2 regions of the Uliginosibacterium sp. H1 genome follow, and region 2 is predicted to be linked to the other one. Evidence: predicted binding sites of a transcription regulator. Region 2 holds the regulator's gene; the other holds the start of a gene.

Region 1 (15,467 bases), on a different contig from region 2:
GAGAAGGCGCCGCGGGTGTGGCCGAAGAGTTCGCTCTCGGCCAGTGACTCAGGCAGCGCCGCGCAATTCACGTGCACCAGCGGCTTGTCGCGTCGCCGCGAATGGCGATGCAGGCGGTGCGCGAACAGCTCCTTGCCGACGCCGGTCTCGCCGAGCAGCAGCACCGGCAGGCCGGAGTCCGCCACTACATCGAGCTCGTTGAGCAGGCCGGCGATGGCTTCGCTGTGGCCGACGATCTCGTCGTCCATCCGCGCCGGCATGGCGTCGCTGGCGGACGGGGCGGCGCGCGCCAGGCGCAGCGCCTGCAGCTCCTGTTCCAGCAGGCTGACGCGCACGCTGGCGGCCACCGCCACGGTGCCGCGGCGCAGGGCGTCCAGCACCTCGGGCCCGAAGGTGCCGGGCTCCAGCGCGTCCAGCGTCAACACGCCCCAGGGGCGTCCCTCGATCTCCAGCCGGATGCCCACGCAGTCGTGCACCGGCAGGGCCTCGTGGCCCAGGGTTTCGACCAGGCCGTCATAGGGGTCGGGCAGGGCGCTGTCGTGTTCGAAGCGGGTGATGCCGCGCGCGGCGAGGATGGCGGCCAGACGGGGATGCTGGCTCACCACGAAGCGCCGCCCCAGCGCCTCGCGCACCAGCCCGTCCACTGCCAGCGGTCGCAACACCGGGTCGTGGCCGGCGTCCTCCAGGCGCAACAGGGCCACTGCGCCGCAGCCGAAGTGGCCGCGCAGCGTGGCGACCAGGCGCTGCAGGCGGGTGCGTTGTGGCAGGTCGGCCACGAGGTCGGGCAGCAGCAGGTTTTCGATCATGGTGGTGAGGTAATAAAAACCCTGTGTGGTTGATATGACCATAGACGGATGCGGTTAATTCTACCTTGATCCGTCGCAAGTCCTTGATATCCGGTGCCGTCGGCGGTGGTGCGCCTCTTGCGAAAGAGAGGGTGTCCTTCCCTTTCACTCCGCAGGAGCCGGCCATGACGATCACCGCCACCCTTCCCGATATCGACCAGTCGCTGGGCGCGCTGGCGCGCAGCATCCCGGGCGCGACCCGCATCTTCAACGAGTACGCGCTGGACTTCTGCTGCGGCGGCAAGCACAGCCTGCGCGCCGCTGCCGCCGAGCGCGGCCTGGATGCGCAGGCCATCGCCGAGCGCCTGGCCGCGCTGCAGCCGCAAGCGGACGAGCAGGACTGGCAGCAGGCCAGCGACGAGCAGCTGATCGACCACATCCTGACCCGCTACCACGCGGTGCATCGCATGCAGCTGCCGGAGCTGATCCGCCTCGCGCGCCGCGTGGAGACGGTGCACGGCGAAGACCGCGCCGAATGCCCGGTGGGTCTCGCCGATCACCTGGAACACATGCTGCAGGAGATGGAGAGCCACATGCAGAAGGAGGAACAGGTGCTGTTCCCCATGCTGCTGCGGGGCCTGCGCCCGATGGCCGGCGGACCGATCGCGGTGATGCGCCATGAACACGACGAGCACGGCGTGGCGCTGCAACGGCTGGCCGACCTCACCGACGACATCACGCTGCCGCGTGGCGCCTGCAACACCTGGCGCGCGCTCTACGTCGGCCTGCGTGCCTTCCGCCAGGACCTGATGGAACACATCCATCTGGAGAACAACGTGCTGTTCGAGCGCGCCGCCTGAGCCGCGCGGACACCACACCGCAAGACACGACGCAACGACAAAGCAACAGGGAGACTTTGCAATGGGACCTTATCGCAAGCTGTGGTTCACGCTGATCGGCGTGTGCGCAGTGATGTTCGGGCTGCTCGGCTTCTACGGGCGCGAGGTGTATCGCCAGGCGCCGCCGATCCCGGACCTGGTGCAACTGCAGGACGGCACAAAGCTGTTCACCGAGACCGACATCCTCGACGGCCAGACCGCCTGGCAATCGGTGGGTGGCATGCAGCTCGGCTCGATCTGGGGGCACGGTGCCTACCAGGCGCCGGACTGGACAGCCGACTGGCTGCACCGCGAACTCACCGCCTGGCTGGACATCGCCGCGCAGGAGGCCCAGGGCAAGCCCTATGCGCAACTCGACGTCGGCCAGCAGGCCACGCTGCGCGCGCGACTGAAGGCCGAGTACCGCGCCAACAACACCGATGCCAATGACGTACTGGTGCTGTCGCCGCGCCGTGCGCAGGCCATCGCGCAGACCGCTGCCTACTACGACGCATTGTTCTCCGACGCGCCGGAGCTGGTGCAGAGCCGCGAGCACTTCGCGATGAAGGAGAACACGCTGCCCAGCGCGGAACGCCGCCAGCAGATGACCCGCTTCTTCTTCTGGACCTCGTGGGCCGCCGCCACCCAGCGCCCCGGCCACGACGTGACCTACACCAACAACTGGCCGCACGAGCCGCTGATCGACAACGTGCCCAGCGCGGAGAACATCATCTGGTCGATCGCCAGCGTGGTGCTGCTGCTCGCCGGCGTCGGCTTCCTGGTGTGGGCCTGGGCTTTCCTGCGTGACGAGGAGGAAGAGGCGCCGCATCCCGGCGCCGTCGACCCGCTGACCACCTTCGCGCTGACGCCGTCACAACATGCGCTCGGCAAGTACCTGTTCCTGGTCGTCGCGCTGTTCGGCTTCCAGGTGCTGGTCGGCGGCTTCACCGCGCACTACACGGTGGAGCGTTCGTTCTACGGCCTCGACCTGTCGCAGTGGCTGCCGTATTCGCTGGTGCGCACCTGGCACATCCAGGCGGCCCTGTTCTGGATCGCCACCGGCTTCCTCGCCGCCGGCCTGTTCCTGGCGCCGTTGATCCACGGCGGCAAGGACCCGAAGTACCAGAAGCTCGGCGTCGACGTGCTGTTCTGGGCGCTGGTGCTGGTGGTGGTCGGCTCGTTCGTCGGCAACTACCTGGCCATCGCGCAGATCATGCCCAAGGGCCTCAACTTCTGGCTGGGTCACCAGGGCTACGAATACGTGGACCTCGGCCGCATCTGGCAGATCGGCAAGTTCGTCGGCATCCTGCTGTGGCTGGTGCTGATGCTGCGTGGCATCGTGCCGGCGCTGCGCACGCCGGGCAGCGACCGCAACCTGCTGGCGCTGCTCACCGCCTCGGTGGTCGCCATCGGCCTGTTCTATGGTGCCGGCTTCTTCTACGGCGAGCGCACCAGCCTGTCGGTGATGGAGTACTGGCGCTGGTGGATCGTCCACCTGTGGGTGGAAGGCTTCTTCGAGGTGTTCGCCACCACCGCGCTGGCCTTCATCTTCTCGACCCTGGGCCTGGTGTCGCGCCGCATGGCCACCACCGCCAGCCTCGCCTCGGCATCGCTGTTCATGCTGGGCGGCATTCCCGGCACCTTCCACCACCTGTACTTCGCCGGCACCACCACGCCGGTGATGGCGGTGGGCGCCAGCTTCTCGGCGCTGGAGGTGGTGCCGCTGATCGTGCTGGGCCACGAGGCCTGGGAGAACTGGAGCCTGCGCCAGCGTACGCCGTGGATGGAGTCACTGCGCTGGCCGCTGATGTGCTTCGTCGCCGTCGCGTTCTGGAACATGCTGGGCGCCGGGGTGTTCGGCTTCATGATCAACCCGCCGGTCGCGCTGTACTACATCCAGGGCCTCAACACCACGCCGGTGCATGCCCATGCCGCGCTGTTCGGCGTGTATGGTTTCCTGGCGCTGGGCTTCACGCTGATGGTGCTGCGCTACGTGCGGCCGGATCGCGAGGTGGATGCGGCGACCATGCGTTTCGCATTCTGGTCGCTGAACGCCGGCCTGGTGCTGATGATCGCCACCAGCCTGCTGCCGATCGGCATCATCCAGTTCCACGCCAGCGTGAGCCAGGGCCTGTGGTACGCGCGCAGCGAGGCCTTCATGCAGCAGCCGCTGCTGGTGACGCTGCGCTGGGTGCGCACATTCGGTGACCTGGTGTTCATCGCCGGCGCGCTGACCATGGCGTGGGAAGTGGTGCGTACGCTATGGTTGCGGACCCCGCGCGCGGCAGACGTGAGGCCTGTCGCAGGGCACGCGTGAATCTTTGAAGGAGCAGTAACATGGCGCTGATGCAGATCGAGGAAGCGGCTGGAGGAGGAGGGCGGCCGAGCTGGAACGCCTTCCTCGAGATGGGCTTCCGCCCGCTGTACCTGGCGGGCTGCGGCTGGGCCGCCATCGCGGTGCTGGTGTGGATCTTCGCGCCGCAATGGCTGGTGGGCACGCTGGGCGGCGTGGCCTGGCACGCACACGAAATGCTGTGGGGTTTCGTCGCCACCATCGCGGTGGGCTTCCTGCTCACCGCCAGCGCCAGCTGGACCAACCGCAACCCGCTGCACGGCCCGGCGCTCGGCGGCCTGCTGGTCGTGTGGCTGGTGGCGCGCGTGGCCTTCCTGCTACCGGGGCCCAAGGCCTTCGGCTTCGGCGTGCTGGCCGAGCTGCTGTTCTTCGCCGTGTCGGTGGTGGCGGTGGCGCGGGTGATCATCCTCGCGCGTAGCCGCCGCAACTACTTCGTGCCGGTGCTGATGGCGGCGCTCGGCGTCGCCGACCTGCTGTTCCTGCTGGCCGTGGCGGGTGGCGACTACCTGGCGCTGATGCGCCACGTCGGCACCGGCATGCTGGTCATGAGCGTGCTCACCCTGCTGATCGCCCGCCGGGTGATTCCCTTCTTCGCCAGCCGTGCCGTGCAGGGGCTGCAGATTCCGCTGCACGAGCGCTCGGGGCACTGGCAACTGGTGGCGGCCAGTATCGCGGTGGTGTGCGCGCTGCTGCAATGGCGCTGGCCGCAGGCGGCGGCGCTGACCGTCGCGGGCGTCATCGGGCTGGTGCAGGTGCGGGCCTGGCAGCCGCGCGCGGTGCTGGGGCGGCCGCTGCTGTGGGTGCTGTACCTCGGCTACACGTTGCTCGCGGTCGGGCTGATCGTCGCCGCGGTGCAGGCGCTGGGTGTCGGCCGCGCAGCGCTGCCGCTGCACCTGATCGGCATCGGCGGCTTCTCGATGCTGATCATCGGCATGGTGACGCGCACCGCGCTGGGCCACTCCGGCCGCGCCCTGCAGACCGACCGCAGCATGGTGGCGAGCTACGTCTGCGTGGTCGTCGCGCTGGTGCTGCGGCTGGCTGCGCTGTGGCCGTCGGTGTGGGTCGCCGAGCTGTGGCGTGCCTCGGCCCTGGCGTGGGGCCTGGCCTTCGGACTGTACCTGTGGCGCTTCGCCCCGTGGCTGGTGAGCCCGCGTGCGGATGCCGCATCGCGTGTCATCCCGGTGCGCGCGGCCGGTCCGGCAAAGGGCGCCTGAGATGCTGGCCGAACACTACCTGACCATCAAGTCGGCCCACGTCGGGCTGGTGATGCTCAGTGGCAGCCTGTTCTTCCTGCGCGGCATCGCCGTGCTGTGCGGCCTGCGCTGGGCCATGCACGCCAGCGTGCGCTACACCAGCTACCTGATCGACACCGGGCTGCTCACCGCCGCGCTGATGCTGCTGGGCATCCTGCGCCTCAACCCCTTCACCCAGCCCTGGCTGCTGGTGAAGCTGGGCCTGCTGGTGGCCTACATCGTGTGCGGCAGCTACGCGCTGAAGCGTGCGCCCACGCCCGTGGGCAAAGCCGTCGCGTTCACGGCGGCGCTGGCCTGTTTCGTCACGATCTACCTGGTGGCGCGCGGTGCCTGGGGTGTGCGCGCCTGGTAGGTGGCGCCGCGCGGCTCAGGCGCTGAAGCGCTGCTGGGACGCGGAGCCGATGCGGTAGGCCTCCTCAAACTGCTCGGACGGCAGCGGACGGTTGAACAGGTAGCCTTGGGCTTCCTCACAGCCGGCCGCCTGCAGCGCCTGGCGCTGTTCCTCCGTCTCCACGCCCTCGGCAATCGTCTCCAGGTCGAATGCGCGTGACATGTCGAGCACCGCGCGGATCACCGAGGCGTCGCGCTCCGACTCCAGCATGCCCTGCACGAAGGAGCGGTCCATCTTGATGCGGGTCAGCGGATAGCGCTTCAGCAGGCTGAGCGACGCGTAGCCGGTGCCGAAGTCGTCGAAGGCCACGCCGACGCCGTAGTCGCGCAGGCGCTGGAAAGCCTCGACCACCAGCTCGTCATGATCCAGCGCGATGTTCTCGGTGATCTCCAGTTCCAGCGCCTGCGGTGGCAGGCCGTGGCGATCCAGCGCGGCGATGACTTCGTCGGCCAGCCGGCTGACGCGGAACTGCGCGCCGAAAAGATTCACGCCCATGCGGAAATCCGGCGCGCCGGCACGCCGCCAGCGCGCGGCCTGTGCACAGGCCTCGTCGAGGATCCAGGCGCCCACCGTGGCGGCCAGCGGGCCACCATCCAGCGCGGGCAGGAAGGCCGCCGGGGACAGCAGGCCACGCAGCGGGTGGCGCCAGCGGATCAGCGCCTCGGCACCGACCAGCGCACCGTCGTCGAGGCGGATCTGTGGCTGGTAGAACAGCACGAATTCGCCATCGGCCACCGCGCGATGCAGCTCCATGTTGTACAGGCGTCGTGCGGCGGCTTCCATGCGCAGGGCGGTGACGAAGGCGAAGGCCTGTCCGCCGCCGAGGCGCTTGGCCTGGAACAGCGCAAGGTCGGCGTTGCCGATCAGTTCCAGCGCCTCCTGTGCGTGCAGCGGGGCGACCGAGACGCCGCAGCTTGCAGCGACGTGCACCTCGTGGCCGTCGATGACGATGGGCCGGGCGATGTCCTGGATGACTTCCCGCGCCAGCGCCATGGCCTCGTCCGGCTCGGCCGCGGCGGTGAGCAGCAGCGCGAACTCGTCGCCACCGATGCGCGCCGCGATCCCCAGGTTGGCGACGAGCGCCTGCAGGCGATGCCCCACTTCGCTGAGGATGCCGTCGCCGACCACATGGCCGAGGGTGTCGTTGAGATCCTTGAAGCCGTCGAGGTCGATCATCACCACCGCGGCGGGTTGCGAGCTGGTCAGCGCGCGCTCGGTGCGGCGGTAGAAGCGGGCGCGGTTGGCCAGGCCGGTCAGCAGGTCGGTGCTGGCCATGCGGTGCAGCTCGCTTTCCTCCAGCCGGCGGGCGGTGACGTCCTGCAGGTGCGCGTTGAAGGTGAGGCGGCCATTCTCGCGCCAGCAGAACAGCGACAGGCCGAGCTGGAACTCCGTGCCGTCCTTGCGCACGCCGTGGGCCTCCACCGGCATCTCGATGCCGTCCACCGAGCCGGCGGCGACCGCGTGGGCCACCAGGTCGCGGAAGGCCTGGCGCTCGCGTTCCACCAGCAGGGTGTCGGCGCTGCGGCCCTGGCTCTCCTCCATGCCATGGCCATACATGCGGGCGGCGGCCTCGTTCCAGGCCACGATCCTGAGTTCCTCGTCGAACCACACGACGGCGGTCGGCGAGTTCTTCGCGAACTCCTCGAAGGGCTGGCGTGCCTGTTCGGTGGACAGCTCCACGCGGCGCAGCTCCAGGCGGTCGGAGGCCATCTTCGCCAGCTCGCGCAGGCGCTGTCGGTCCTCGGCGGAGAAATCATCGTGCGGCTTGCCGTCGATGATGCACAGCGCGCCCAGCGCATGGCCGTCCGGCGACAGCAGCGGCACCCCGGCATAGAAGCGCAGGTTGGCGTCGCCGGTGACCAGCGGGTTGTCGTGGAAGCGTTCGTCCAGGCGGGCGTCCGGCACCACCATGACGCCGTCCTGCGTGATGGCGTGGGCGCAGAAGGACACGTCGCGGCCCATGTCCACCTCGCCGACGCCGACGCTGGCGGCGAAGAAGACGTGGTCGTTGCCGATCATGTTCACCGCCGCGACCGGCATGTTGAACATGCGCGCGGCGATCTGTACCACCGGGTCCAGGCTGGGCAGGGGTCTGTCCGGGCCGAGGCCGTAACGCGATAGTGCGACGAGCCGCTCCTTCTCGGTCGCCATGGCGGGGGGACACTTCATTGCGATCCTCCGGGGTCTTGTTTTCCTGCCTCCTGAGCGTCGGGCATGAAGCAGCCCGCCGAAGTTCCCGCGGGGCGCGAGTGCGCCCGGTGCGGAGTCACGCCCTTCCGGCATGTGAAATCTACGGCGAGCAGCGCGCGACTCTGCATGGTGATGACGCGGGCATCGCTTCTGCCGATCCGCTGGAAGTCCCGCGCCACGGGGCTTGCGAGGCCGCACTTCCCTTATGGGCAGGTTGGCTGCCCGCGCAGCCATTTATGCCGGTCATGGCAACGGCGAGGACAGCGTCGCGCGGCCTGCGGGCGGTCCCGGGCTGCCGGTGTGCGCGTCGCCGTGTAGGACGGACTTACCTGCCCCGGTCAGCACTGTCTCTTGTTGCGCCTGGGGCGAAACCCTCGCGCATCGGCCTTCTCCAACCAACGTGTGCGCCGACCCGTGAGGCTGGCCCCGCCCCTCACCGGGGCTCCCCTGCACGGGCTCGTGCGCACAACCACACCGACAATCGAGAATCAGGAGACCGTCATGCGTAACAGGCTTCTCAGCAAACAGTTCGGGGCTGCGATCATTGCGTCGTCCGCCATTTTCATCGGCGCCTGCGCCACGCCCACCGGCCCGGCAGTGGCCGCCAGCCCGGGTAGCGGCACGGTGCAGTCCATCGAGATGGTGCAGGAGGATGCCCGCAACGGCGTCGGCCTCGGCACCGTGGCCGGCGCCGTCATCGGCGGCGTGCTCGGCAACCAGATCGGCGAGGGCAGTGGCAACACCGCCGCCACCATCGCGGGTGCGGCCGGTGGCGCCTACGCGGGCAACCGCATCGAGAACAGCCGTCGCCAGCCGTCGGACGCCTACAAGATCACCGTGCGCATGGACGGCGGTGGCTACCAGTCCGTCGTGCAACGCTCCGCCACCGGCCTCAGCGTCGGCGACCGCGTGCGCGTCGGCAACAACAGCGTGACCGAGTACTGATCCTCCCGGATCGGCTACCCGGCGCCGCGATACGCGGCATCGCTGAAGAAGGGCGGCCTGCCACGCAGGTCGCCCTTCTTTCTGCTCTTCTCTTCCCGTGCCTCCTCGCTTCGCGCAGGGGCGCTTGCCGTTATCCGCCCGCACGGTGAAAGCAGCGCGCCGCGTGATGCTGGCGGAAGAGGCCCTGCGCCATCACCTGCACGCCAGGACTGGTTGGAATGTCGGATGAGTGAAGTCGATGGATCAGGCGCAGCAGGGCGGAAAGACCTCGCGTGGCAAGGCGCAGCGCGTCTGCTTCGCGCCCGGTATCGACATCCACGCGCTGGACGACGCGTCACGCCGCATGGGGGTGTCCGGCGCGCCCACGCGTGGCCATCAGGCCTGTTGCTGGCGGTAATACCAACATGAATGACGGCCCCCGGCGGCGCTTGATCCGTATCAACACGGGGGCAGAGGCGGGCGCCTAGGCTACGTACATGGAAAACGAGCACAAAGAGGAGGCTCACCATGTACAAGCATCTGTTGGTGCCCACAGACGGATCTGAATTGTCCCACGCGGGCGTACTCGAGGCGGCGCAACTTGCCGCCAACATCGGCGCACGCGTTTCCCTGCTCTACGTCCAGCCGGCCCCGCCCAAGCTGCCGCGTGGCGAAGCGGTGATGGTCGACATCTACAAGCAGGACTTCCTGCGCAAGACTGCCGCCGAAGCCAACGTCATCCTGAGCGAGGCACGTGCGGCCGTCGAGGACGCCGGTGTCGAATGCGACGTGTGCACCGCGATCAGCGACGAGCCCTGGCAGGACATCATTGCCACCGCCCGTCACGAGTCCTGCGACCTGATCGCCATGGCCTCGCACGGTCGCAGCGGCATTGCCGGCCTGCTGTACGGCTCGCAGGCGCAGAAGGTGCTGACGCACTGCGCCACGCCGGTTCTGGTACTGCGGCCGCAAGCGGCCATCCACTGAGGACGCGCCGTGAGAACCAGGGCGGATGTCCCCGTGACGGCGTCCGCCCCGGTGGCGGAGCTTCCACTGTCGCTGTTGCGGCAGTTCGATGTGCCGGGGCCGCGCTACACGTCTTACCCGACGGCTGACCGTTTCATCGAGGCCTTCGACAGCGAGGCGCTGGAGAGCTGGCTGCATGCACGCCGCCTCGGCACGCCGTCGCCGCCGGCCGGGGTGTACGTGCATGTGCCGTTCTGCGCGTCGCTGTGCCACTACTGCGCGTGCAACAAGATCATCACGCGTGACTACAGCAAGGGCGTCGCCTACCTGGACGACCTGCGTCGCGAACTGGACATCTACCGTCGCCTGCTCGGCAATCACCTGCCGGTGTCGCGCCTGCACCTGGGTGGCGGCTCGCCGACCTTCCTGGACGACGAATCCCTGCAGCGGTTGATGACGATGCTGGGCGAGCACTTCCGCCTGGACCCGGACGGCGAGCACTCCATCGAGGTGGACCCGCGCACCGTGGATCGCGACCGCGTGCATGCGCTGGCGAAGATGGGGTTCAACCGCATCAGCTTCGGCGTGCAGGATTTCGATGCCGACGTGCAGCAGGCGGTGCATCGCGTGCAGTCCACCGAGCAGGTGTTCGCCGTGGTGCATGCCGCCCGCGAGGCCGGCTTCCGCTCGGTGAATGTCGACCTCATCTACGGCCTGCCGCGGCAGACGCTCGCCTCCTTCGCCAAGACCCTGGAGACCCTGCGCACGCTGCGCCCGGACCGCGTCGCGCTGTATGGCTACGCCCACCTGCCGGCGCGCTTCAAGCCGCAACGCCGTATCGACGCGGCCGAGCTGCCCGACGGCGAGAACAAGCTGAAGATGCTGCACCAGGCCATCCTGCTGCTGCAGGACGCTGGTTACGAGTACATCGGTATGGACCACTTTGCGCTGCCGGAGGACTCGCTGACGCTGGCGAAGCGCCAGGGCCGCCTGAAGCGCAACTTCCAGGGCTACACCGACCAGCCGGACGGCGACCTCATCGGCCTGGGCGTATCAGCGATCGGAAAGATCGGCCCCACCTACAGCCAGAACGCCCGCACGCTGAGCGAGTACCGCGAGCTGCTGACCCAGGGACGCCTGCCGGTGATGAAGGGTATCGAGCTGAACGCCGAGGACCTGATGCGCCGCGCCATCATCATGGCGCTGATGTGCCAGGGCTGCCTGTCCTTCGAGGCCATCGAGGTGGCCCACCTCGTCGACTTCCACCGTCACTTCGCGCACGAGATGGCCGAGCTGCGCGCCTACCGCGACATGGGGCTGGTGGAGATCGATGACGAATGGATCAGCGTGACGCCGCAAGGCTGGTATGTGGTGCGTGCCATCGCCATGGTGTTCGACCGTCATCTGCAGCATGCACAGGACAGGGTGAAGTTCTCGCGCGTGCTGTAGGGCTGCGTATTGGCGCCGCGGGTGACGATGCCCGCTGCAAGGAATCCGTAACGACTGAAGGAAGATGATGCAGTTTGCTGCCAACGAAGCGACAATGAAGTCGCCCTATACAGAAGCCCACGACATTGCCCATGCCCGCGCACTTGCCGGAACCACCAGCGCTGCCCGCGACGCCGCCAACGATCCGGACCTGCCCGGCTACATGAACGAGGTCTACGACTGGGCCTACGTCAGCCCGCGCAACGTCCGCTGGCTGGACCGCAACATCGTGGTGAAGACCCTGCTGTTCGGCAACGACCAGCGGCTCATGCGTGCCTACCTGGAGCGCATCCGCCCCGGCATGCGCGTGTGGCAGGTGGCCCACGTCTACGGCGACCTGGTGCGCCGCGCCGCGCAACGGGTCGGCCCCGATGGCGACTTCGTGCTGACCGACGTGACGCCGGTGCAGCTGCGCCATGCGCGCCGCAAGCTCGACGACCTGCCCTGGGCGCAGACCGAGTGGGCCGACGCCGCCAGCTTCCGCACACCCGGTAAATGCGACCTGATTTGCAGCTTCTTCCTGCTGCACGAAGTGCCGGACGCCTGGAAGCAGCGCATCGTCGACAACATGCTGGCGCAACTGCCGGAGGACGGCGAAGCCCTGTTCGTGGATTACCACAAGCCGGCCTGGTGGCATCCGCTCAAGCCGGTGCTCGCGGTGGTGAACCGCCTGCTGGAGCCCTTCGCCCACGCCGTGTGGAAGAACGAGCTGTCCTATTACGCCACCTACCCGCAGGACTACGTGTGGGAGAAGCGCACGGTCTTCGGTGGGGTGTACCAGATCCTCAGCGTACGTCGTCGCAAGGTCTGAGGTAGGCCGTCGGCAGCAGCGCATCGCTGCCGGTCGGCCGTCTCTGCCTTAGGGAACAGGCGGGCCTGCCTCCTGCGGCAGGTGGGGCGCTAGGCCGGGTGCGTGTTGGCGGACGCGGCGCAAGTCGCTAGCCTTGCGAGGCCAGGACCCTGCACGGCGCGGTTGCGCTGCGTACATCGCGATGACGTGCAGGGCGCTACAGGAGCCCTCATGCCCGCCTCCGCAGGTCCCGCCACCGGCGCGACGAGTGATCTCGTCGCGCGCCTCGACCGCCTGCCCCTCACCCGCATGCACCTGCTGGTCATGGTGGTGTGTGCGGCCGGCTTCGCCTTCGACCTGATGGAGATCGCGCTCGGCAGCGTGATGTCCGCGGTGTTCTCCGCGCCGCCCCACGCGGTGGGCGCGACACAGCTGTCCTGGCTGCTGGCGGCGGTGTACATCGGTGCCGTGGCGGGTGCGCCCCTGCTGGGTCGCCTCGCCGATCGCGTCGGCCGGCGCGTCTGCCTCAGCGGCGTGCTGCTGTTGCTTGCGGTGTCGTCCTTCGCCGCCGCGGCCAGCCCGGACGTGTTCTGGCTGACGGTCTGCCGCGTCATATCCGGCATCGCGCTCGGCGCCTTTCCGCCGCTGATGATCGCCTACCTCACCGACCTGCTGCCGCCGCTGAACCGCGGCAGGCTCATCTTCGTGGTCGTCGCTTTCGCTTCGCTGGGGCCGCCGCTGGGCGTGCTGATGGTGCGTGCGCTGATGCCGGTGCAGCCGCTGGGCATCGACGCCTGGCGCTGGGGCCTGTTCGTCGGCGGCGTGGGCGCCCTGGTCGTCGCCGCACTGTTCCGCCGCCTGCCCGAGTCGCCCCGCTGGCTCATCGCGCAGGGGCGCGAGCAGGAGGCGCTGGCCGCGGGCGGGTGGTTCCTGCGCTCACGCCCCTTGCGCGCTGCGGGCGCCTTCACCCGGCTGGTGCCGCCGCCTACGGAAATGGCGACAGGGCGTGGCCGCCTGTCGCTGGTGGCGGCGCTGTTCTTCCTCAGCCCGTGGTCCACGGTGGCCTTTCCCCTGCTCAGCGGCGCGCTGCTGGTGGGCAAGGGCTTCCGCCTGCAGGATTCGCTGCTCTACGTCGCCTTCTCCTCCTTCGGCCCGGTCGTCGGCACGCTGGCGGCGGCGCTGGTGGTGGACCGCATGGAGCGGCGTGTCGCGATGGCGCTCTGCGCAGTGGCCATGCTGGCGTCCGGCTGGCTCTTCATCACCTGGGACAGCCCGGGCGGGCTGGTGGCGGCGAGCATCCTGTTCTCGCTGTTCGGCGCGCTGTACGTGCCCTCGATCAACGTCTACGGCGCCGAGCTGGTGCCCACCCGCGGGCGCGCCGCGGCGATTGCCGGCTGCTGGGCGCTGAACCGCCTGGGGGCCGCCATCGCACCCTTGCTGCTGGTGCCGCTGCTGCGCAACAGCGGGCCGCAGACGATGTTCGTGGTGATCGCGGCCTCGCTCATCGCCACCCTGGCCTTGCTGAGCATCGCCCCGCGCGGCGCCGCCCGCCAGGCCGTGGCCTGATCTCCCGCACTCCGCGTGCGTTCGGCACGCGTCCTGCGCGGGGCGTCGTCGCTGCCGCGGGCGGCGGCCGTCAGGGCGCCAGCATGGTGAGCAGCGTCTTCGCGCGCTGCAGGTCCTCGGTGTCGAAGCCTTCAGTGAAGCCTGCCAGCACCGGGGCCAGCAGGGCGGCGCCTTCCGCGTTGCGGTCCTGCCGCTGCCTGAGCCGCGCCTGGCTCATCGCGGTGCGCAGCATCCAGCTGCGGGCGGATTGTTCAGTTGCCATCGTCATCGAGCGCCGGAACCAGGTCTCGGCGGTGGCTTCCGCGTCCGCCGTGGCGAGGATGCCGTGCTCGTTGTCCAGCACCGCCTCGCCATGCAGGCGCATGGCCTCCGGCCCGCACCAGGCCACCAGCCCGTCTTCCACCCGGCACAGGGTCTCGGCGCCGGGGTAGGTCTCGCTCAGCGTGAACATCATGTCCTGCTGGATGCCCGTGGCGGCGGACAGACTGTCCGCGCGCCCCTGGCGCAGGTCCAGCACCTCGGCGTAGCGGTGCCCCCAGCTCAGCCAGTAGGCCTGCTGGTGTTCGGTGCAGTGGGCGATCAGCCACTGCACGTGGCGGGCTGCCCCTTCATCGTCGCCGCTCCACATCGCCACCGGGATGACGCCCAGTGCCAGCACCTGGCACAGCGCGGCGTTGCGGTCCTGCAGGGCGTACTCGATGCTCTCCTCCGCGGTCTGCCGCGCCTGTTCCGGGAAGCCCTCCATCCACTGCGTGCGCGCCAGCAGGATGCGCATCGAGCAGCGCACGTCGATGGGGCCGGGCAACATGCTGAGCGGGTACTTCACGCGCGGGTGCGCCAGCACCGCCGCCACCATCGAGCGACAGGTGGCGTGGTGGGCCAGGAAGTGGTGCGCCTGCGCCAGGCTGCGCAGGCCGACGAAGCTCACCAGCGGATCGTCCAGCTTGCCGCCGCACTCGCACAGGCGGGTGCCCAGCCGCAACGCGGTCGGGTAGTCGCCACCGACCATGGCGACGACCCAGTTGCCCAGCAGGGGCAGCACGAGGTGGCGCGGATCACCCACCTGGTAGGCCAGCTCCAGCGCATGGCGGGTCCAGCCGATGGCGATCCTGGGGTCGCCGTTGCTCTGCTGCGTGAAGTCGCCCAGCAGGCTGCTCAGGCGCAGTTCCAGCACCGGCGAGCGCGGCACCAGGCTCGCCTCCACCTCGACGGCCTTCTCCAGCCGGCCGCGGAATTCCGCGACCAGCGAAAACTGTTCGACGATGGGCGCGGCGTCGGCGCTGATCTCCACGCCGAGGCGTGCGTCGCCGTCCGGCGAGAAGCACCAGTCCAGCGCCGCGCGGATCTCGTCGAGCAGCAATCCGTAGCTGGCACGCCAGGATGCGGGTGTCATGCCGGCCCAGTCCGGCTCGGCGTTCAGCACGCGGCGATGCACGTGGCGGGCATGGCGGCGCAGGGTCTCGTCGTGGTCTGCCTCGTCGGCCAGCTTGGCGAAGGCGTACTCGCGCGTGGTCTCGAACAGGTGGTAGTGGATCAGTTCGTCGAGGACCTCGATGGCCAGCAGGGATTTCGCCGCCAGGCTTACCACCAGCGCATCCGTCTCCGCCCTGCCCATCGCGGGCAGGCCCGCCACCGTGGCGGCCGCCTCCAGCGTGAAGCGGCCGCGGAATGCGGCCAGCCGGTGCAGCATCGCCTGCTCGTCGGTGCTCAGCAGGCGGTAGCTCCAGTCCAGCGCGGCGCTCAGTGCCTGGTGGCGTCCCAGGCTGTAGCGCGTGCGGCGGGTCACCTGCAGCAGGTGGGCGCGAATCTGCTCGAGCAGTCCATTGACACCCAGGTGCTCGATGCGCGCCGCGGCCAGTTCGATGGCCAGTGGAATGCCGTCC
Region 2 (15,467 bases):
TGTGGATCGAGGAGAAGATCGAAGGCGACCGCGCGCGGCGCATGAAGCTCGACGCCGCACCGCCCTCGGCGCGCAAGTTCGCCATCAAGGGCGCCAAGTATGGTGCCTGGGGCGCGGTGTCGCTGTGGACCGGCATCACCTTCGTCGGTTACTTCACGCCGATCCGCGAACTGCTGCAGGCGATGTTCCAGTTCGACATCGGCGGCTGGGAACTCTTCTGGGCATTGTTCTACGGCGGCTTCACCTACCTGATGGCGGGTGTGATGCGCGAGCAGGTGTGCAAGTACATGTGCCCCTATGCGCGCTTCCAGAGCGTGATGTTCGATGCCGACACGCTGACCATCACCTACGACACGTTGCGCGGCGAACCGCGCGGTTCGCGCCGCAAGGGCGAGGACCATCGCGCGGCGGGCAAGGGGGATTGCGTGGACTGCGGCATCTGCGTGCAGGTGTGCCCGACCGGCATCGACATCCGCAACGGCCTGCAGATCGAGTGCATCGGTTGCGCGGCCTGCATCGACGCCTGTGACCAGGTCATGGACAAGATGAACTATCCGCCAGGCCTGATCCGCTACTCCACCGAGAACGCGATCCGCCAGAAGTGGGACGGCAAGGCGATCCTGCGTCACGTGCTGCGCCCGCGCGTGCTGATCTACGGCACTGCACTGCTCATCCTCTGCGTGGCGTTCCTGTGGTCGCTGTCCACGCGCTCCGTGCTGAGGGTGGACGTCATCAAGGATCGCCGCACGCTGGCGCGCGAAGTGGAAGGCGAGTTCATCGAGAACGTCTACACGCTGCAGATGATGAACATGGCCGAGCGCGCGCAACGCTTCGGCATACAGGTGTCCGGCATCGACGGCGCACGCATCGATGGCACCAGCGAGGTGAGCATGGAACCGGAGCAGAACCGCAGCCTGACCCTGCGTGTGCGTACCCCGATGGACGCGGCACCAAAGGGCTCGCATGCGATCTACTTCGAGGTGAAAGGCCTGGATGACCCGGACCTGCACGCCCGTGAGAAATCCGTCTTCACCATGCCCTGACCGTCACTTCAGAAGAACCTATAAAAAAAGCGTCGCCCACAAACAGCCACCACGACTACCCGCCCATGAATGCGCCCGCCCACCGCCTCGATCGAGACGCCCACCCTTGGTGGCATTACCCCTGGCCCTGGATCCTCTTCGGCATTCCGGCGCTGACGATGGTGGCCGGCATCATCACCTTCGTCATCGCTGCGAACGGCACCGATGGCGTGGTGGCCGAGGACTATTACAAGCAGGGGCTGACCATCAACCGCACCCTGGCGCGTGGCCGCATGGCAGCCGACATGGGGCTGGCGGCGGAACTGGTGGGGGAGGGCGCAGGTGTGCGCGTGCAGCTGTCCGGCCGCGAGGGCCTGCAACTGCCGGCGGCCATCGACCTGACGCTGGCCCATCCGACGCGAGGGGGACAGGACCGGCGCATCACTTTCGTGCGCACGACGGCGCAGGACGGCGGGGGCGTTTATCGTCTTCAGGATGGCGCAGCGCTCGACGGGCTGGCGACGGGTCGCTGGCATGTCATCATCGAAGACGCAACACATGCATGGCGGCTGGATGGCAACCTGGTCTGGCCCCTGCAACAAGCACTGCGCATCGACGCAGCCAGCCGGTGATGCCCTGACAGCTACACCCCTCCGCTGCACGCGGAAGGACACGCTTCCGCCACGCGCGGAAAAGGAGACGCGGGATGAAACTGGTACTGGTGTTGTGGCCGTCCTTCTTCGTCGCCGGCCTGGCCGAAGCGCTCTTCTTCACCCTGGTCAACCCGCAGGAGTTGTACCTCCTGGGCCAGCCGGTCGAGTGGTCACCGCTGGCGACCTACTCCCTGGGTTTCTTCGCGTTCTGGTTGATCTGCGCGGCATCGAGCCTGGCCACCGTCTTCCTGTCCAGGCCCCTGTACGAGAACGGTCCGGCGGCCTAGCCGGCCGCCGGTATGAGTGCCGGCCGGCTGCTAGCGATAGACCAGCACCGGCGTCTTGCAGTGGGTCAGCACCTTGTGGGTTTCGGAGCCGATCAGCAGGCCTGCGAGCCCGCGTCGTCCGTGCGACGCCATGAACACCAGGTCGCACTGGCGTTGCTCCGCCACGTGCACGATGACCTGCCAGGGACGGTCGCTCACCTCGGTGTGGGTGTCGACCGATACCTCATGCAGGGTTACCCGCATGGCAGCCTCCCGCAGCACTTTCTCCGCCAGTTCGGCTGCGCCCCGCAGGTAGTCATCGCGATGCTCCGGCGCGATCAATGCGCCTTCCCCCACGATGGGTTGGGGATAGTCAGGCTGGACATACAGCAAGGTGACGCGGGCGCCGAGCGAGCGGGCCAGCATGCAGGCCTGGTCGATGGCGTCGGAAGACAGCTCGCTGCCGTCGGTGGGAACGAGGATGTGCTTGTACATGTTGCCCTCCTTGTCGTGGTACCGCGCGGTCCGGAACAGGGTCCGCCGCATGTGGCACGGACCGTCCGCCTTCTATGAACATAGACCAGCGTGGTCGGCCCATCCTGACGCAAGTCAACGCCAGTGCGGCGTAGGACTGCGCTGAAAGCGGGATGTGCCAGCGGTGCATGCGCGCAGCAAGCGCTGCGGGTCTACCGTCCATGCGCGGTGCTGCGGTGTCAGGTGGCTACGCGGCGGTGCTACACGCCACTCGATGAGCATGCATGGCGATGTCATTCCGCCTGCTGCGTGCCAATCTCTGACTGTCGTCGCCGGCCGTTGCGGCCGGCGACTCGGTGGATGCCACTCAGGAGACTCAGGTGTTGGTGCCGTGATCGAGCAGGTCGTGCAGGCCCTGTCCGTTGAGGATGCGGATGTGCTTGTGCTGCACGCCGATCAGGCCTTCGGCATCGAACTTCGACAGCGTGCGGCTCACGGTTTCCAGCTTGAGGCCGAGGTAGGAGCCGATTTCCTCGCGCGTCATGCGCAGGTGGAACTCCGACGCGGAGTAGCCGCGCGCCTTCATGCGCGTGGACAGGTTGAGCAGGAACGCGGCAATGCGTTCTTCCGCCTTCATCGAGCCGAGCAGCACCATCAGGCCCTGGTCGCGCACGATCTCGCGACTCATGAACTTGTGGAACTGGTGCTGTAGCGAAGGTACTTCGCGCGACAGGGTTTCGAGGTTCTCGTAGGGGATGATGCAGACCTCGCTGTCTTCCAGCGCGGTGGCATTGCAGACGTGGGTGTCGGTGCTGATGCCATCCATGCCGAGGATTTCGCCCGCCATCTGGAAGCCGGTCACCTGCTCCTGGCCTTCGTCGCCGATCAGGTCGGTCTTGAAGAAGCCAGTGCGCACGGCGTAGATCGCGGTGAAGGTGTCACCCGCGCGGTACAGGTGTTCGCCGCGCTTGATCTTGCGACGCGCGACGATCTGGTCCAACTTGTGGAGGTCCTGGTCTTCGAGGCCGACCGCGATGCACAGTTCGCGCATGTTGCACTGGGAGCATGCCGCGCGCATGGTGGTTGGGGTGATCGAGAAAAATGTCTTGTGTTCCACTGCAGAACCCCTGTTGATCATCATCAAAGGTGATTATCGCGCTTTCTGCGCGACGTTTGGAGGCCGGCGAAGATGTTCTACACTTGCGCCGACTCAGCCCTTCGCCATGTTCGATTCCGGCTACATCGCGGTCTTCCTTGTCGGCCTGCTTGGCGGCACCCACTGTGCGGGCATGTGCGGCGGCATCGTGGCCGCCATGGGCGCACGCCAGCCCGCGTCACGCGCGCGCTGGCCCATCCACCTCGGCTATAACCTGGGCCGTATCGCTACCTATACGTTGCTCGGATGCCTGCTGGGCGCAATCGGTTCCGCCGGCCTGCTTTTCAACGACCTGCTGCCCGTCCAGATCGGCCTGTACGTCGCCGCGAACCTGATGCTGGTCGCGCTGGGCCTCTACCTCCTCGGCTTCACCCGCGTCCTGGCCTGGCCGGAGCGGCTCGGTCACCGGTTGTGGCAGCGCCTGCGCCCCTGGGTGTCGCGGCGCGGCATGCAGCCCGGCAGCTTCGTCAGCGCATGGCCGACCGGCATGCTGTGGGGCTTCCTGCCCTGCGGCATGGTCTACAGCGTGCTGGGCACCGCGCTGGTCAGCGGCTCGGCCCTGAACGGTGCCGGACTCATGCTGGCGTTCGGCCTGGGCACCTTGCCCAACCTGCTGCTGGCCGGCATGCTGATGCTGCGCTTCAGGCAATTCATGCAGGGACGCGCCCTGCGCATCGTCAGCGGACTGCTGGTGCTCGGCTTCGGCATATGGGGTCTGTGGCACGCCCGGACGCTGGGTGGTGAGCTGTGGCAAGGCGTGATCTGCACACCGGAGGAATCGACATGGCACTGGATATGGCATCAGATCGGGCAGCACTCGAAACATTGACCCTCCCGGTACAGGGCATGACCTGTGGCGGTTGCTCGGCCGCCGTCACACGTGTGCTGAGCGGTCTGCCCGGCGTCGCCGAAGTCACGGTCTCCTTGCCGCAAGCCCAGGCCACCGTGCGTTTCGATCCGGAAAAGGTGGGCGCAGCACAGCTCGCCGCGGCCGTGCGCGATGCAGGCTACGAGGTGCCGGCCTGACGGGAAAGACTGTTGCCGAGCTTGCCTGAGGGCAGGGTGGCAGGTAAAATCCGCGCCTCTTCGCTGCTGTAGCTCAGTCGGTAGAGCAACTGATTCGTAATCAGTAGGTCACCAGTTCGATTCCGGTCAGCAGCACCAGCTTCAGGAAAAAGGCCCGCGCAAGCGGGCCTTTTTCTTTGTCGCCGGATTGGCGTCGCGTGTTTAGCGCTAGTGGTTTACCGCGAGTGGTGGCCACGCCACGCATCGTTCGCAAACCCCCGCGCAAAACAAAAACGGCCCGCTCAGGCGGGCCGTTTTCTTGCAGGCTGATGCGATCAGGCTGCGCCGTCCTTCAGCTTCTTCAGTGCGCGGGCCTTGATGCGCACCGTTGCCGGCTTGGCATCGAACCAGCGCTCTTCACCCGTGAACGGGTCCTTGCCGAAGCGCTTCTTCTTGGCGGGCACTTGTTGCACGCCGATCTTCAGCAGGCCGGGCAGCGTGAATTCGCCAGCACCCTTCTTGTGGATGGCGCCCAGGATGGTCGCTTCCAGCGCGGCCAGCACGGCCTTGGCGGCCTTGGGCTCGACGCCGGCAGCGGTTGCCAGGTGAGTCGCCAGGCCAGCCTTGGTGAAGGTGTCCTTGATCGGCTTGATGGCGGCCGGCGCGGCCTTTGCGGCAGGGGCCTTCTTGGCGGGCGCAGCCTTGGCTGCGGGCTTCTTGGTGGCCTTGGCCACAGGAGCTTTTACTGCTTTCTTGGTGGTTGCCATAAGTATCCAGAAAGTAAGAAAAGAAAGATCGCCTCTGCTGTCAGAAACGTTGCAGCGTGCACAGCAAGTTGCGCGCTGGCGTGATTCTAGCGGGCAGATGCCTTCCGGTGTCCAGCCAATTCCTTCTGTCCTTCATATGCTGATGAAAAAGCGATAGATGGCCCCACCGGCCGAATGCTGTGTAATCATTGCGCCACAGCGCGGCGGGGTTGCCGGTGCTGACATGCGCTCAAATCACTACAGGAACACTCATGAACAAATCTGAACTGGTGGCAGCGATTGCTGAGAAGACCAACCAATCCAAGACTGCTTCGGGCGAGTTCCTCGATGCGGCCATCGCCGCGATCGAAGAGGCTGTGTCCGGTGGCGACACCGTGACCCTCGTGGGCTTCGGTACCTTCAAGGCTGCTGCTCGCGCCGCACGCGAAGGCAAGAATCCGAAGACCGGCGAAAAGATCAAGATCGCCGCGACCACCGTGCCGCGTTTCACCGCTGGCGCCGGTTTCAAGACCGCGGTGGCTTCCGGCAAGGCCAAGAAGGCCGTCAAGAAGTAAGCATTCTTCCGGGTGGCCGCGCATGACGAATGCGAGTGGGCCACAGGCAGAAAAGCAAAAGGCCCGCGTTTCGCGGGCTTTTTGCTTTTGTGGGTGCAGGCAGCGTGTCCAACGCTTGCGCATCAGTCGGCGATGCTGGCCAGCAGTTCGCGCGTGTAGTCGACGCGTGGCGTGCCCAGCACTTCATCCACGCTGCCGGCTTCCAGTACCTCACCCTGTTTCATCACCAGCACGCGATGCGCCATCGCGCGCACCACTTCGATGTCGTGCGTGACCAGCACGTAGGACAGCCGGTACTTGCGCTGCAACTCGGCGAGCAGGCGCAGCACCTGCTGCTGGATGGTCACGTCCAGCGCGCTGGTCGGTTCGTCCAGCACCAGGATGTCAGGGCGCAGGATCAGCACCCGTGCAATCGCGATGCGCTGGCGCTGCCCGCCGGAAAACGCATGCGGATAGCGGGCCAGCAGCGGTTCGATCTGGCCGTTCTCCGACAGGCCGACATCGTGCAGCGCCTGCAGGATGCGTTCGCGTCGCTCCAGTTTCGACAGTGTGGGTTCATGTACCTCCAGCCCCTCGCCGACGATCTGCTCGACGGTCATGCGTGGCGACAGCGACGACAGCGGATCCTGGAACACCACCTGCACCCGGCGGCGCAATTGCCGGCGTTGCTCGCGTGACAGGTCATTCCACGCCTGGCCATGCACCCGTATGTCGCCGCTGGAAGGCAACAGGCTGAGCAGGGCCAGCGCGAGCGTCGTCTTGCCGGAACCGGATTCGCCGATGACGCCGAGCGTCTCGCCGGGCGAGAGTTTGAAGCTGGCCGATTGCACCGCAGTGAAGCGGTCCTTGCCGAACCAGCCACGGATGCCGGGGCGGCTCACCGGGTAGTCGACGCGCACCTTGCTGGCTTCCAGCACGATGCCGTCACCGGGCGGGCCGACTTCGCGTTGCGGCCGGCTGTCGATCAGCTTGCGGGTGTAGGGGTGCTGTGGGCGCTGCATCACCTCGGCGACGGGACCCTGTTCGACCAGCACGCCGTGCTCCATCACCGCCACCTTGTCGGCGAAGCGGCGCACCAGGTTGAGGTCGTGGGTGATGATCAACACGGCGAGCTTGCGCTCGGCGCGCAGGCGGTCCAGCAGGTCGAGGATCTGGCGGCGGATGCTGACGTCCAGCGCGGTGGTGGGCTCGTCGGCGATCAGCAGCTTGGGTTCGCAGGCGAGTGCCATGGCGATCATCGCGCGCTGGCGCTGGCCGCCGGAAAGCTGGTGCGGGTAGCTGTCCAGCCGGCGCTGAGGCTCCGGCATGCCGACCTCGCGCAGTGCGGCGATGGCCTGCTCGGTGGCCTGCGCACGCGACAGCGGCCGGTGCAGTTGCAGCGCCTCGATGATCTGCGCGCCGATGCTCATCACCGGGTTCAGCGCCGTCATCGGCTCCTGGAACACCATCGCGATGTCATTGCCGCGCAGGCCTTGCAGTTCGCTTTGCGACAGGCTGGTGACCTCGCGGCCATCGAAGCGGATGCTGCCGTCGAGGCGCGCGTTTTCCAGCAGGCGCAGCACCGACAGCGCGGTGACGCTCTTGCCCGATCCGGACTCGCCGACCAGGGCCAGCTTCTCGCCGGCAGCGATGCTGAAGGAGGCGCGGTCGACCACGCGGCGTTCGCCGAAGGCGATGGACAGCTCGCGGACTTCCAGCAGCGGAGAGGTCTGCGGGGATGGGCCGGCTGCGCTCATGCTGCGTCCCCCTTCAGTTCCTTGCGCGGGTCCAGCGCGTCGCGCAGGGCGTCGCCGATCAGCACCAGCAGCAGCAGGGTGACGACCAGTACGACGAAGGTGGATAGCGATATCCACCAGGCATCCAGGTTGTTCTTGCCCTGCGACAGCAGCTCGCCGAGGCTGGGCGTGTCCGGCGGCACGCCGAGGCCGAGGAAGTCCAGGCTGGTCAGCGCGCCGATGGCAGCCGTCATCTCGAAGGGCACCAAGGTGACGACCGGCGTCAGGCTGTTGGGCAGGATGTGGCGGAAGATCGTGATGCGATCGCTCTGCCCGAGCGCGCGGGCGGCACGCACGTAGTCCAGCGTGCGGTTGCGCAGGAATTCCGCGCGCACGTAGGCGGCGATGCCCAGCCAGCCGAAGGCTGCGATCAGCACGATGAGCAGGCCGAAGCTGGGCGCGAACAGCGCGGAGAAGATGATCAGCATGTAGAGCTGCGGCATCGATCCCCAGATTTCCGCGCCGCGCTCCATGGCGATGTCGGTCCAGCCGGCGAAGTAGCCCTGGATGGCACCGTAGAGCACGCCGGCCACGGTGCACAGCCCGGCCACCACCACCGCGAAGAACACCGACAGGCGGAAGCCGTAGAGCAGGCGCGCCAGCAGGTCGCGGCCACGGTCGTCGGTGCCCAGCCAGTTTTCCGCGGTGGGTGGTGCCGGGTTCGGTTCGGTGGCGAAGTAGTTGATCGTGCTGTGGTGGTAGGGGTTGGGCGGGAACACTGCGAAGTTGCTGCCCTTCGCCAGCTGCTCGCGGATGAAGGGGTCGTGGTAGTCGGTCGGTGTTTCGAAGTCGCCGTCGAATTCCGTCTCGGGCAGGGTCTGCACGATGGGGAAATACCAGCGGCCTTCATAGCGCACCACCAGTGGCTTGTCGTTGGACAGCACTTCGGCGAAGACGCTGATCAGCACCAGCACGCTGAACAGCAGCAGGCTGAAGTAGCCGAGGCGGTTGGCGCGGAAGCGACGCCAGGCACGGCGCCAGGGGCCGAGGGTGACGGTGCTGGAAAGAGGGGAGGGCGTCGGGGATGCGGACATCGAAGGTGTCATCGCGATGGCGTCGGGGGTGGCGTGCCTGGCAGCGTCGGTCATCTCAGTCGTACCTCACGCGCGGGTCGACCCACACGTAGGCCAGGTCGCGGATCAGCGTGGTGACGAGTCCGATCAGCGTGAACAGGAACAGGCTGCCCAGCACCACCGGGTAGTCGCGGCGGATGGCGGATTCATACGACAGCAGGCCGAGGCCATCCAGCGAGAACAGCGTTTCGATGAGCAGCGAGCCGGAGAAGAAGGCCCCGACGAAGGCCGCCGGGAAGCCGGTCATGATGGGGATCAGGGCGTTGCGAAACACGTGCCGCCAAAGCACCGTGCGGTCCGGCAGGCCCTTGGCGCGCGCGGTCAGCACGTACTGCTTGCGGATCTCCTCCAGCACCGAGTTCTTGGTCATCAGCGTGATGACCGCGAAGCTGCCCATGACCATCGCGGTCACCGGCAGGATGATGTGCCACAGGTAGTCCAGCAGCTTGCCCATCATCGTGAGCTCGTCCCAGTTCGCCGAAGTGAGGCCGCGCAGCGGGAACCACTGCACGAAGCTGCCGCCAGCGAACAGCACCATCAGCACCACGCCCAGCACGAAGCTGGGAATCGCGTAGCCCAGCAGCATCAGCAGGGTGGTGCCGGTGTCGAAGCGGGTGCCGGCGCGCACCGCCTTGGCAATGCCCAGCGGCACCGAGATCAGGTAGGTGAGCAGGAAGGTCCACAGCCCCAGCGTGATGGACACCGGCAGCTTCTCCAGGATCAGTTCCCACACATCCTTGTTGTGATAGAAGCTCTTGCCCAGGTCGAAGCGGGCGAACTGGCCGAGCATCTGCAGGTAACGCTCGCCGGCCGGCTTGTCGAAGCCGTAGAGCTTCCTGATCTCTTCCACCTGCGCCGCGTCCACGCCCTGGCGGCCACGGTAGTCGGCGCCTCCGCCTGCACCCGCTGCTTCACCGCCGGCATTGCGGCCCTGCAGTTGCGACACCATCTGCTCCACCGGGCCGCCGGGCACGAACTGGATGACCACGAAGGTGATGGTGAGGATGCCCAGCAGCGTGGGAATCATCAGCAACAGGCGTTTGAGGATGTAGGCCCACATGGTGTGTCGTCAGTCAGGGTGGTGGATCACGGCTTGCGCCACCAGGTGGCGAGCAGCCAGGACTCGGCCTGGTAGTAGCGCGGCGCGACGGTGGGGCGATCGAACTTGTTGGCGCGGTAGGCCACGCGGAAGCTGCCGGAATACCAGTGCGGCACCGTGTAGTGGCCGTGGCGCAGCACCCGGTCCAGCGCGCGCAGGCGGGCGACGAGTTCCGGCCGCGTGGTCGATGACACCGCGAGGTCGACCAGGCGGTCCACCGCCGGGTCGCGCAGCCCCATGAGGTTGCTGCTGCCCTCCGTTTCCGCTGCGCGCGAGGTGAAGCGGTCCTGCAGTTCGGCGCCCGGCGCCTCGCTGCCCAGCAGGCGCAGGCTGGTCATGTCGAAGTCGAAGACGTCCAGGCGCTTCTGCAGCAGTGCGAAGTCGACCACCCGGTACTCGGTGCGGAAACCCAGCTTGGCCAGCGTCTGCACGTAGGGCGTGACGATGCGCGCGAGGCCGCCACCGCTGTCGAGGATCTCGATGGTGAACACTTCGCCCTTCGCGTTGCGCAAGGCCCCGTCGCGATAGGTCCAGCCGGCATCCGCCAGCAGCTTGCGCGCCTCGCGCAGGTTGCCCCGCAGGCTGTCGGGGGGCGTCGTCACCGGCGGCAGGGGCACAGGCTGGGTGAACACTTCCGGCGCCAGCTTGTCGCGCAGCGGCTCCAGCACCGCGAGCTCATCCGGCGTCGGCAGGTCTTTCGACTCGAAGTCGCTGGCGTTGAAGAAGCCGCGGACCCGCGTGTAGCTGTTGTAGAAGAACTGGCGGTTCATCCACTCGTAGTCGAGTGCCAGCCCGATGGCGCGGCGCACACGCGGGTCGGCGAAACGTGCGCGGCGGGTGTTGATGAGGTAGCCCTGGAAGTCGCCGGCGTTGCCCGTCTGCAACTCTTCACGGACCAGTTCGCCACGGTCGAACTTCTTGCCGCGATAGACGCGCGCCCACTCCCTCGCGGAGAACACCTGCACGTAGTCGAACTCGCCGGCCATGAAGGCCTCGGTCTGCGCGGTGCTGTCCTTGTAGACCTTGTAGGTCACGCGGTCGAAGTTGTAGAGCCCGCGGCGTACCGGCAGGTCACGGCCCCAGTAGCTGGCGTCGCGCTGGTAGGTGATGTCGCGGCCGAAGTCCACCCGGCCCACCTTGTAGGGGCCGCTGCTTACCGGCTGCTCCATGACGATCTGGTCGAAAGGCTTGCCGCCGCCCCACTTGCGCGAGAACACCGGAATGCCGCCTGCCACAAGCGGGGCTTCCGCATTCGGCCGGTTGAACACGAAGCGCACGGTGCGCGCGTCCACCACGGTCACCTGCTTGATGTCGGCATACACCGAGCGGAACACCGGTGCCGCCTGCTTGCTGACCAGCATGTCGTAGCTGTGCTTCACGTCCGCTGCCTGCACCGGCGAGCCGTCGTTGAAGCGCGCTTCCGCGCGCAGGCGGAAGGTGGCCGACAGCCTGTCGGGCGCGACCGTCACGTCTTCCGCCAGCAGGCCGTAGCCGGTGGTGGGCTCGTCGAGGCTGCCGGTCAGCAGGCTCTCGAACATCAGGCCGGTGAGCCCGGGCGGCGCCGTACCCTTCAGCGTGAAAGGGTTGTACTTGTCGAACTGGGTGATCCGGGTCGGCGCCACCAGTTGCACCTCGCCGCCCTTGGGGGCCTGCGGGTTGGCCCACTCGAAATGCGTGAAGCCGGCGGGGTACTTGATGTCGCCGAACTGGGAATAGGCATGCGCCGCGAAGGCGGAGGGCGCGCCTGCTGCGCAGAGGAGCAGGGCAAGGAACCGGGTGATTCGGTTGAGGCAGCGCGGCATCGTGTCGTGTCGGCCTGTCGTGGGCGAATTCAGGCCCATCCTAACCCGGCCCGTTGCAGGATGGACAGATGATGCGGCGCGGGGTTCTCAGATGGCGTTGATGGTCGAGCTGGCGGTCCGCACGAAACGCACGACCACCCGGCGGTTGGCCTGCATGGCGCCGGGTGAGCGGACGTCGCTGCCGGGTGCGTTGGCGGTCGTCTCGCCGCCAGCCGTGGGGGTGTCGATACGGTCGGCGGCGATGCCTTGCGCCTGCAGCAGGGCGACGACCGATCCGGCGCGTCGCAGCGACAGCCCGGCATTGTCGCCACTGTTGCCGCGGAAGTCGGCGAAGCCGCTGACCTCGATGCGGCAATCCGGGTAGCGGTCCATGTAGTCGCGCGCGCCCGCCAGCTTGGCAGCCTCCGCGGCGCTCACGGTGTCGCTGGCGGTGTCGAAGTAGACGATCAGGTTCTCGTGCGAGAAGTAGCCGCGGAAGCGGTCCATGGCCTCGCCGAAGGCCGGCGACGACGACGTGGCAGCCCGTGCGTAGTCGCTGCCGATGGCGCCGCCGCGGATCTGGAAGCCCCATTCCAGCGCGCCGTAGTCGACCTGGTTGTCCACGCCGCGGGCGAAGGTCTGGAAGTCGAAATCGCAATCGAAACTCATGCTGGGCGTGTCCAGCAGCGTGGCCTCGTGCGTGTCGGTCGGGGAACGCAGCCAGCCGTAGTCGCCATAGGCGCCGGCCGTCGGGTTGGTCGAATCCGGTTCCTGGTAGCTCGGCTCCACGCTGGAGGATTGCGGATGCACGGCGGGGTCGTAGAACGCATCGACGAACCAGCCGCGTGCTGCTGTTCCGGCCCCCGTGGTCATGGTGTCGGCGCGCGCCGCTTCTTCACCCCGGTTGATGGTCGACCAGTCGGCGGGGTTGCCGTTGGCGGCCGTCCTGCGGTCCGTGACGTTGGCCAGTTGCACCATGCCGATCCGGGTGGAATAAGGGCCGAAGGGATCGGGAAAGAAACCGAGGCTCACGTCCATCGCCGGATTGCCGTTCAGCGTCGTCGTGCTCATGTCGTAGCTGAACACGCCGAGCAGGGAGTTCGCCGCGTCATGCTGGTCGCATTGCAGCGTCTGCGGCTCGCCGCGCTGCTGGGCCACATGGGTCAGCTCGTGCGAAAGCAACCGGTCGCCTTCCTGGGTGTCCGGGGCATAGCGGTTGCCGGCGAAGAAGATGTCGCGGCCGACGGTCACGGCCTTGGCGCCCAGGCGGTCGGCGAAGCGCTGGGCGCGTGCGTCGGTATGCACCCGCACCTGCGTGGCGGGCGCGCCCATGCGGCCGGCGCGTTCGGCCCAGCTGTCGGGCAGGCGCTCGCCGTTGCCGGCTTGTGCCGCGACGCTGCGCGAGAGCTCCCGCGACAGCGGATTGCTGTCCACGGCCCCTTCGGCTGGCCGGTGCTCGCGTCGTCCGGCGCTGTCGTGGGCCTCGCGTTCGGCCGCTTCATTGCGGGGCAGGACCTGGCGGGGCAGGGCTTGGCGGGGAGGCGCCGGCTGGCCGGCTTGCAGATAGCGCGGAAGCCCGTTGCGGGAGCCGGAGGAACCGCCCTGTCCGGCGTTGCGGGCCTGGCGCGCCCTGCGCGGTGTGACGAATCTCATCGGAAGCCTCCTTCACGCGACGACATCGCTACTGCACCGGCAGGAAATCCTGGCCACATGACGGGCAGCTGACCACCAGCCCCGGGCTGCGGCGGGCGGCCGGATGCCTGGCCGCGAAGTACAGCAGGTCGCACAGGAAGAAGCAGCCCAGTGGCATGGCCGCCACGTCCAGCGCCCCCTGCGCATCCCGTCTGCCCAGCCAGTTCGCCATGCCAACGATGCTGCGCCAGGCCGGGCCCGTCGGCAGCAGGTCGAGCGGCAGCAGTTCCCCGGTGTCCGCTTCCCGCGTTCCGGCCAGCAGGTCCTGGAGGGATGCCGCGTTCTCTTCGCCGTGCGTGCCGGGGAAGATCCCGTAGCGCAGCGGTTGCTCTCCGGCGGCGCGTGGATAGCTGACCCACAGACAGCGTGCCAGGGGCACGCTGCCTCCCGCCCCGGAGGCCGTGTGCGCGACGGTCGGCATGGGTGTGGCGGTGCAGGGGGGCAGCAGCAACTGCTGTGCGTCCAGGCGCTGCCAGGCCGGCAGACCGAGCGACAGCCAGTAATGGGCGAGGCCCAGGCTTGCCGACAGGCCGCAATGCGGGCAGTCGGCAGCGATCTGTCCATGCAGGGGCCACTGCTCGTACAGCTCATGGCGCAACTGCAGGAGTGCCGGCCTCGTCACGGGATCGTCCAGCATCTGCAGCACGAGTGTCTCGCCCGCGTAGGCCCCATCGATCGCGGCGATGAACGCCTGGCATTCGAGCATGAGGCTCACCCGCAGCTGCCACGGCGTGCGCCGTTCCGGTGGCAGCAGGTGCGGCAATACGCCGATGGCCGGAGGTTGCCGCAGGCGCAGCTGCCAGGTGCGCGAGCCGGGCAGCACCCGTTCTTCGGTGAAGGCAGGCGCGAGGTGGTCGGTCATGGCGTCAGGGGGCGGGCGGACGGTCCGCCTCCAGCTCACGACGGGTGACCGGGGCGAAGCTGCCGTTGCGCAGGTAGCGCGGCGCGGTGCCGAAGCGGCCGACCGCGGCGCGGTTGATCGGGATGACTTCGGTCTCGCGGAAGCCACCGGTCATGAGGTCGTGGTCCTCGCGGGTACGGCCGGTATGTCCGACGATGACCAGGACGTCGGTATTGACCGGTGCGTAGCCGCGGCCGACCACGAAGGTGGTGCCGCCGAGCACCTTGTACAGGCCGGGCACGGCGTCGTCGGCGTTGGCCGGCAGGCTGAGGTTGGGCACGAGTTGCAGGCGGTTGGTGACGGTGGACAGGTGCACGTCCAGGTCTTCCAGTTCGCCTTCGGCCATCGCCGCATTCTCCGAACCGGAGAGCGCACGCGTGGGAGAGGACTCGAACAGCGGTGCCAGGGTCGCCACTTCGCGCTCGCGTATCGGCGCGGCGTTGCTTTCCAGTTCGCCCAGGAAGTACAGGCCGTGAATCGCCCGGCGCTGGCTGATCGCGCTCTGCACGCGACGCTGCACCGCCGGCGCATCCGACACGACGGCGTTGCCGGTCAGCAGTTCGTTGAGGGTGCCCTGCAGTCCGCGTTCGGCGATCTCCAGCCGCAACAGGTAGCGGGCCAGCCCGCTGTCCGACTCCACGTGCCGGCGGTAGTCGACGGCAAGGGTGGTGGAGCTGCGCACGAGTCCCGCGGCGGTATACGGATGGCTGGGGGCGGAATCCAGCATGGCCTGGTAGGCGACGAGGTACTGGTCCACCGTGGCTGCAGGGTCGGCGCTGGTCACGGTGCCGATGCAGGTGCCGGTCAGGGCTTCCAGGCCACTGCGGCGCACGGTCTGCCAGCGGGACGACAGCAGGCTCAGGTTGGTCTCGTAGGCGCCGCGCCCGGGCGAGCCTTCCGGCAGCATCGACGCGGAGCGCAGGCCCAGCGTCGACGGGTCCAGGCGGTAGCGGGCATTGCGGAGCATCTGCTCGATCTGGATCTGGCTGTCGCGAAGGTCTTCCCAGTCCGGCTCGTCGTCGCCGGCTTCCTCCTCGTATTCGCCGATGGCATCACGCAGCGATTCCCACTGCGGCATGGCGTTGATCTCCTCGACCGACATGGTGGCCATCGACAGGCCCGTGTCCATGGTGGCGAAGCGGCTCAGGGCGTTCTCGCGCGACAACCGGTCGGCGTCGCTGCTGCCGCCCTCGCGGGCCTGCCTGCGCATGCGCAGGAACTGGTCGCGCAACTGGTCGAGCTCGAACAG

Evidence for each region. Region 2 encodes FNR, which switches genes on or off when oxygen is low (the NO sensors DNR and NnrR bind a similar motif). Its sites were predicted from a motif close to TTGANCTAGNTCAA; they were not measured.
Region 1: the regulator FNR is predicted to act here: its motif matches at 9,224-9,237, upstream of VVD47_RS13965 (universal stress protein).

What each region holds. Positions count from the first base shown of each region.
Region 1 is NZ_JAYXHR010000002.1:947,935-963,401, forward strand. Features, by position in the region: gene norR (nitric oxide reductase transcriptional regulator NorR) at 1-848, opposite strand, end outside; gene ytfE (iron-sulfur cluster repair protein YtfE) at 971-1,645, shown strand; gene VVD47_RS13935 (nitric-oxide reductase large subunit) at 1,707-3,980, shown strand; gene VVD47_RS13940 (NnrS family protein) at 4,001-5,230, shown strand; gene VVD47_RS13945 (SirB2 family protein) at 5,232-5,621, shown strand; gene VVD47_RS13950 (putative bifunctional diguanylate cyclase/phosphodiesterase) at 5,637-7,829, opposite strand; gene VVD47_RS13955 (glycine zipper 2TM domain-containing protein) at 8,352-8,795, shown strand; gene VVD47_RS13960 (hypothetical protein) at 9,034-9,192, shown strand; gene VVD47_RS13965 (universal stress protein) at 9,303-9,761, shown strand; gene hemN (oxygen-independent coproporphyrinogen III oxidase) at 9,795-11,189, shown strand; gene rquA (rhodoquinone biosynthesis methyltransferase RquA) at 11,284-12,039, shown strand; gene VVD47_RS13980 (MFS transporter) at 12,250-13,584, shown strand; gene VVD47_RS13985 (ATP-binding protein) at 13,655-15,467, opposite strand, start outside.
Region 2 is NZ_JAYXHR010000001.1:1,566,251-1,581,717, reverse strand. Features, by position in the region: gene ccoG (cytochrome c oxidase accessory protein CcoG) at 1-1,043, shown strand, start outside; gene VVD47_RS07225 (FixH family protein) at 1,109-1,654, shown strand; gene VVD47_RS07220 (hypothetical protein) at 1,729-1,962, shown strand; gene VVD47_RS07215 (universal stress protein) at 1,993-2,436, opposite strand; gene fnr (fumarate/nitrate reduction transcriptional regulator Fnr) at 2,792-3,493, opposite strand; gene VVD47_RS07205 (sulfite exporter TauE/SafE family protein) at 3,639-4,400, shown strand; gene VVD47_RS07200 (heavy-metal-associated domain-containing protein) at 4,397-4,597, shown strand; tRNA gene VVD47_RS07195 (tRNA-Thr) at 4,660-4,735, shown strand; gene VVD47_RS07190 (HU family DNA-binding protein) at 4,912-5,310, opposite strand; gene VVD47_RS07185 (HU family DNA-binding protein) at 5,577-5,897, shown strand; gene VVD47_RS07180 (ABC transporter ATP-binding protein) at 6,020-7,633, opposite strand; gene VVD47_RS07175 (ABC transporter permease) at 7,630-8,760, opposite strand; gene VVD47_RS07170 (microcin C ABC transporter permease YejB) at 8,762-9,805, opposite strand; gene VVD47_RS07165 (extracellular solute-binding protein) at 9,832-11,646, opposite strand; gene VVD47_RS07160 (eCIS core domain-containing protein) at 11,734-13,278, opposite strand; gene VVD47_RS07155 (hypothetical protein) at 13,307-14,179, opposite strand; gene VVD47_RS07150 (eCIS core domain-containing protein) at 14,184-15,467, opposite strand, start outside.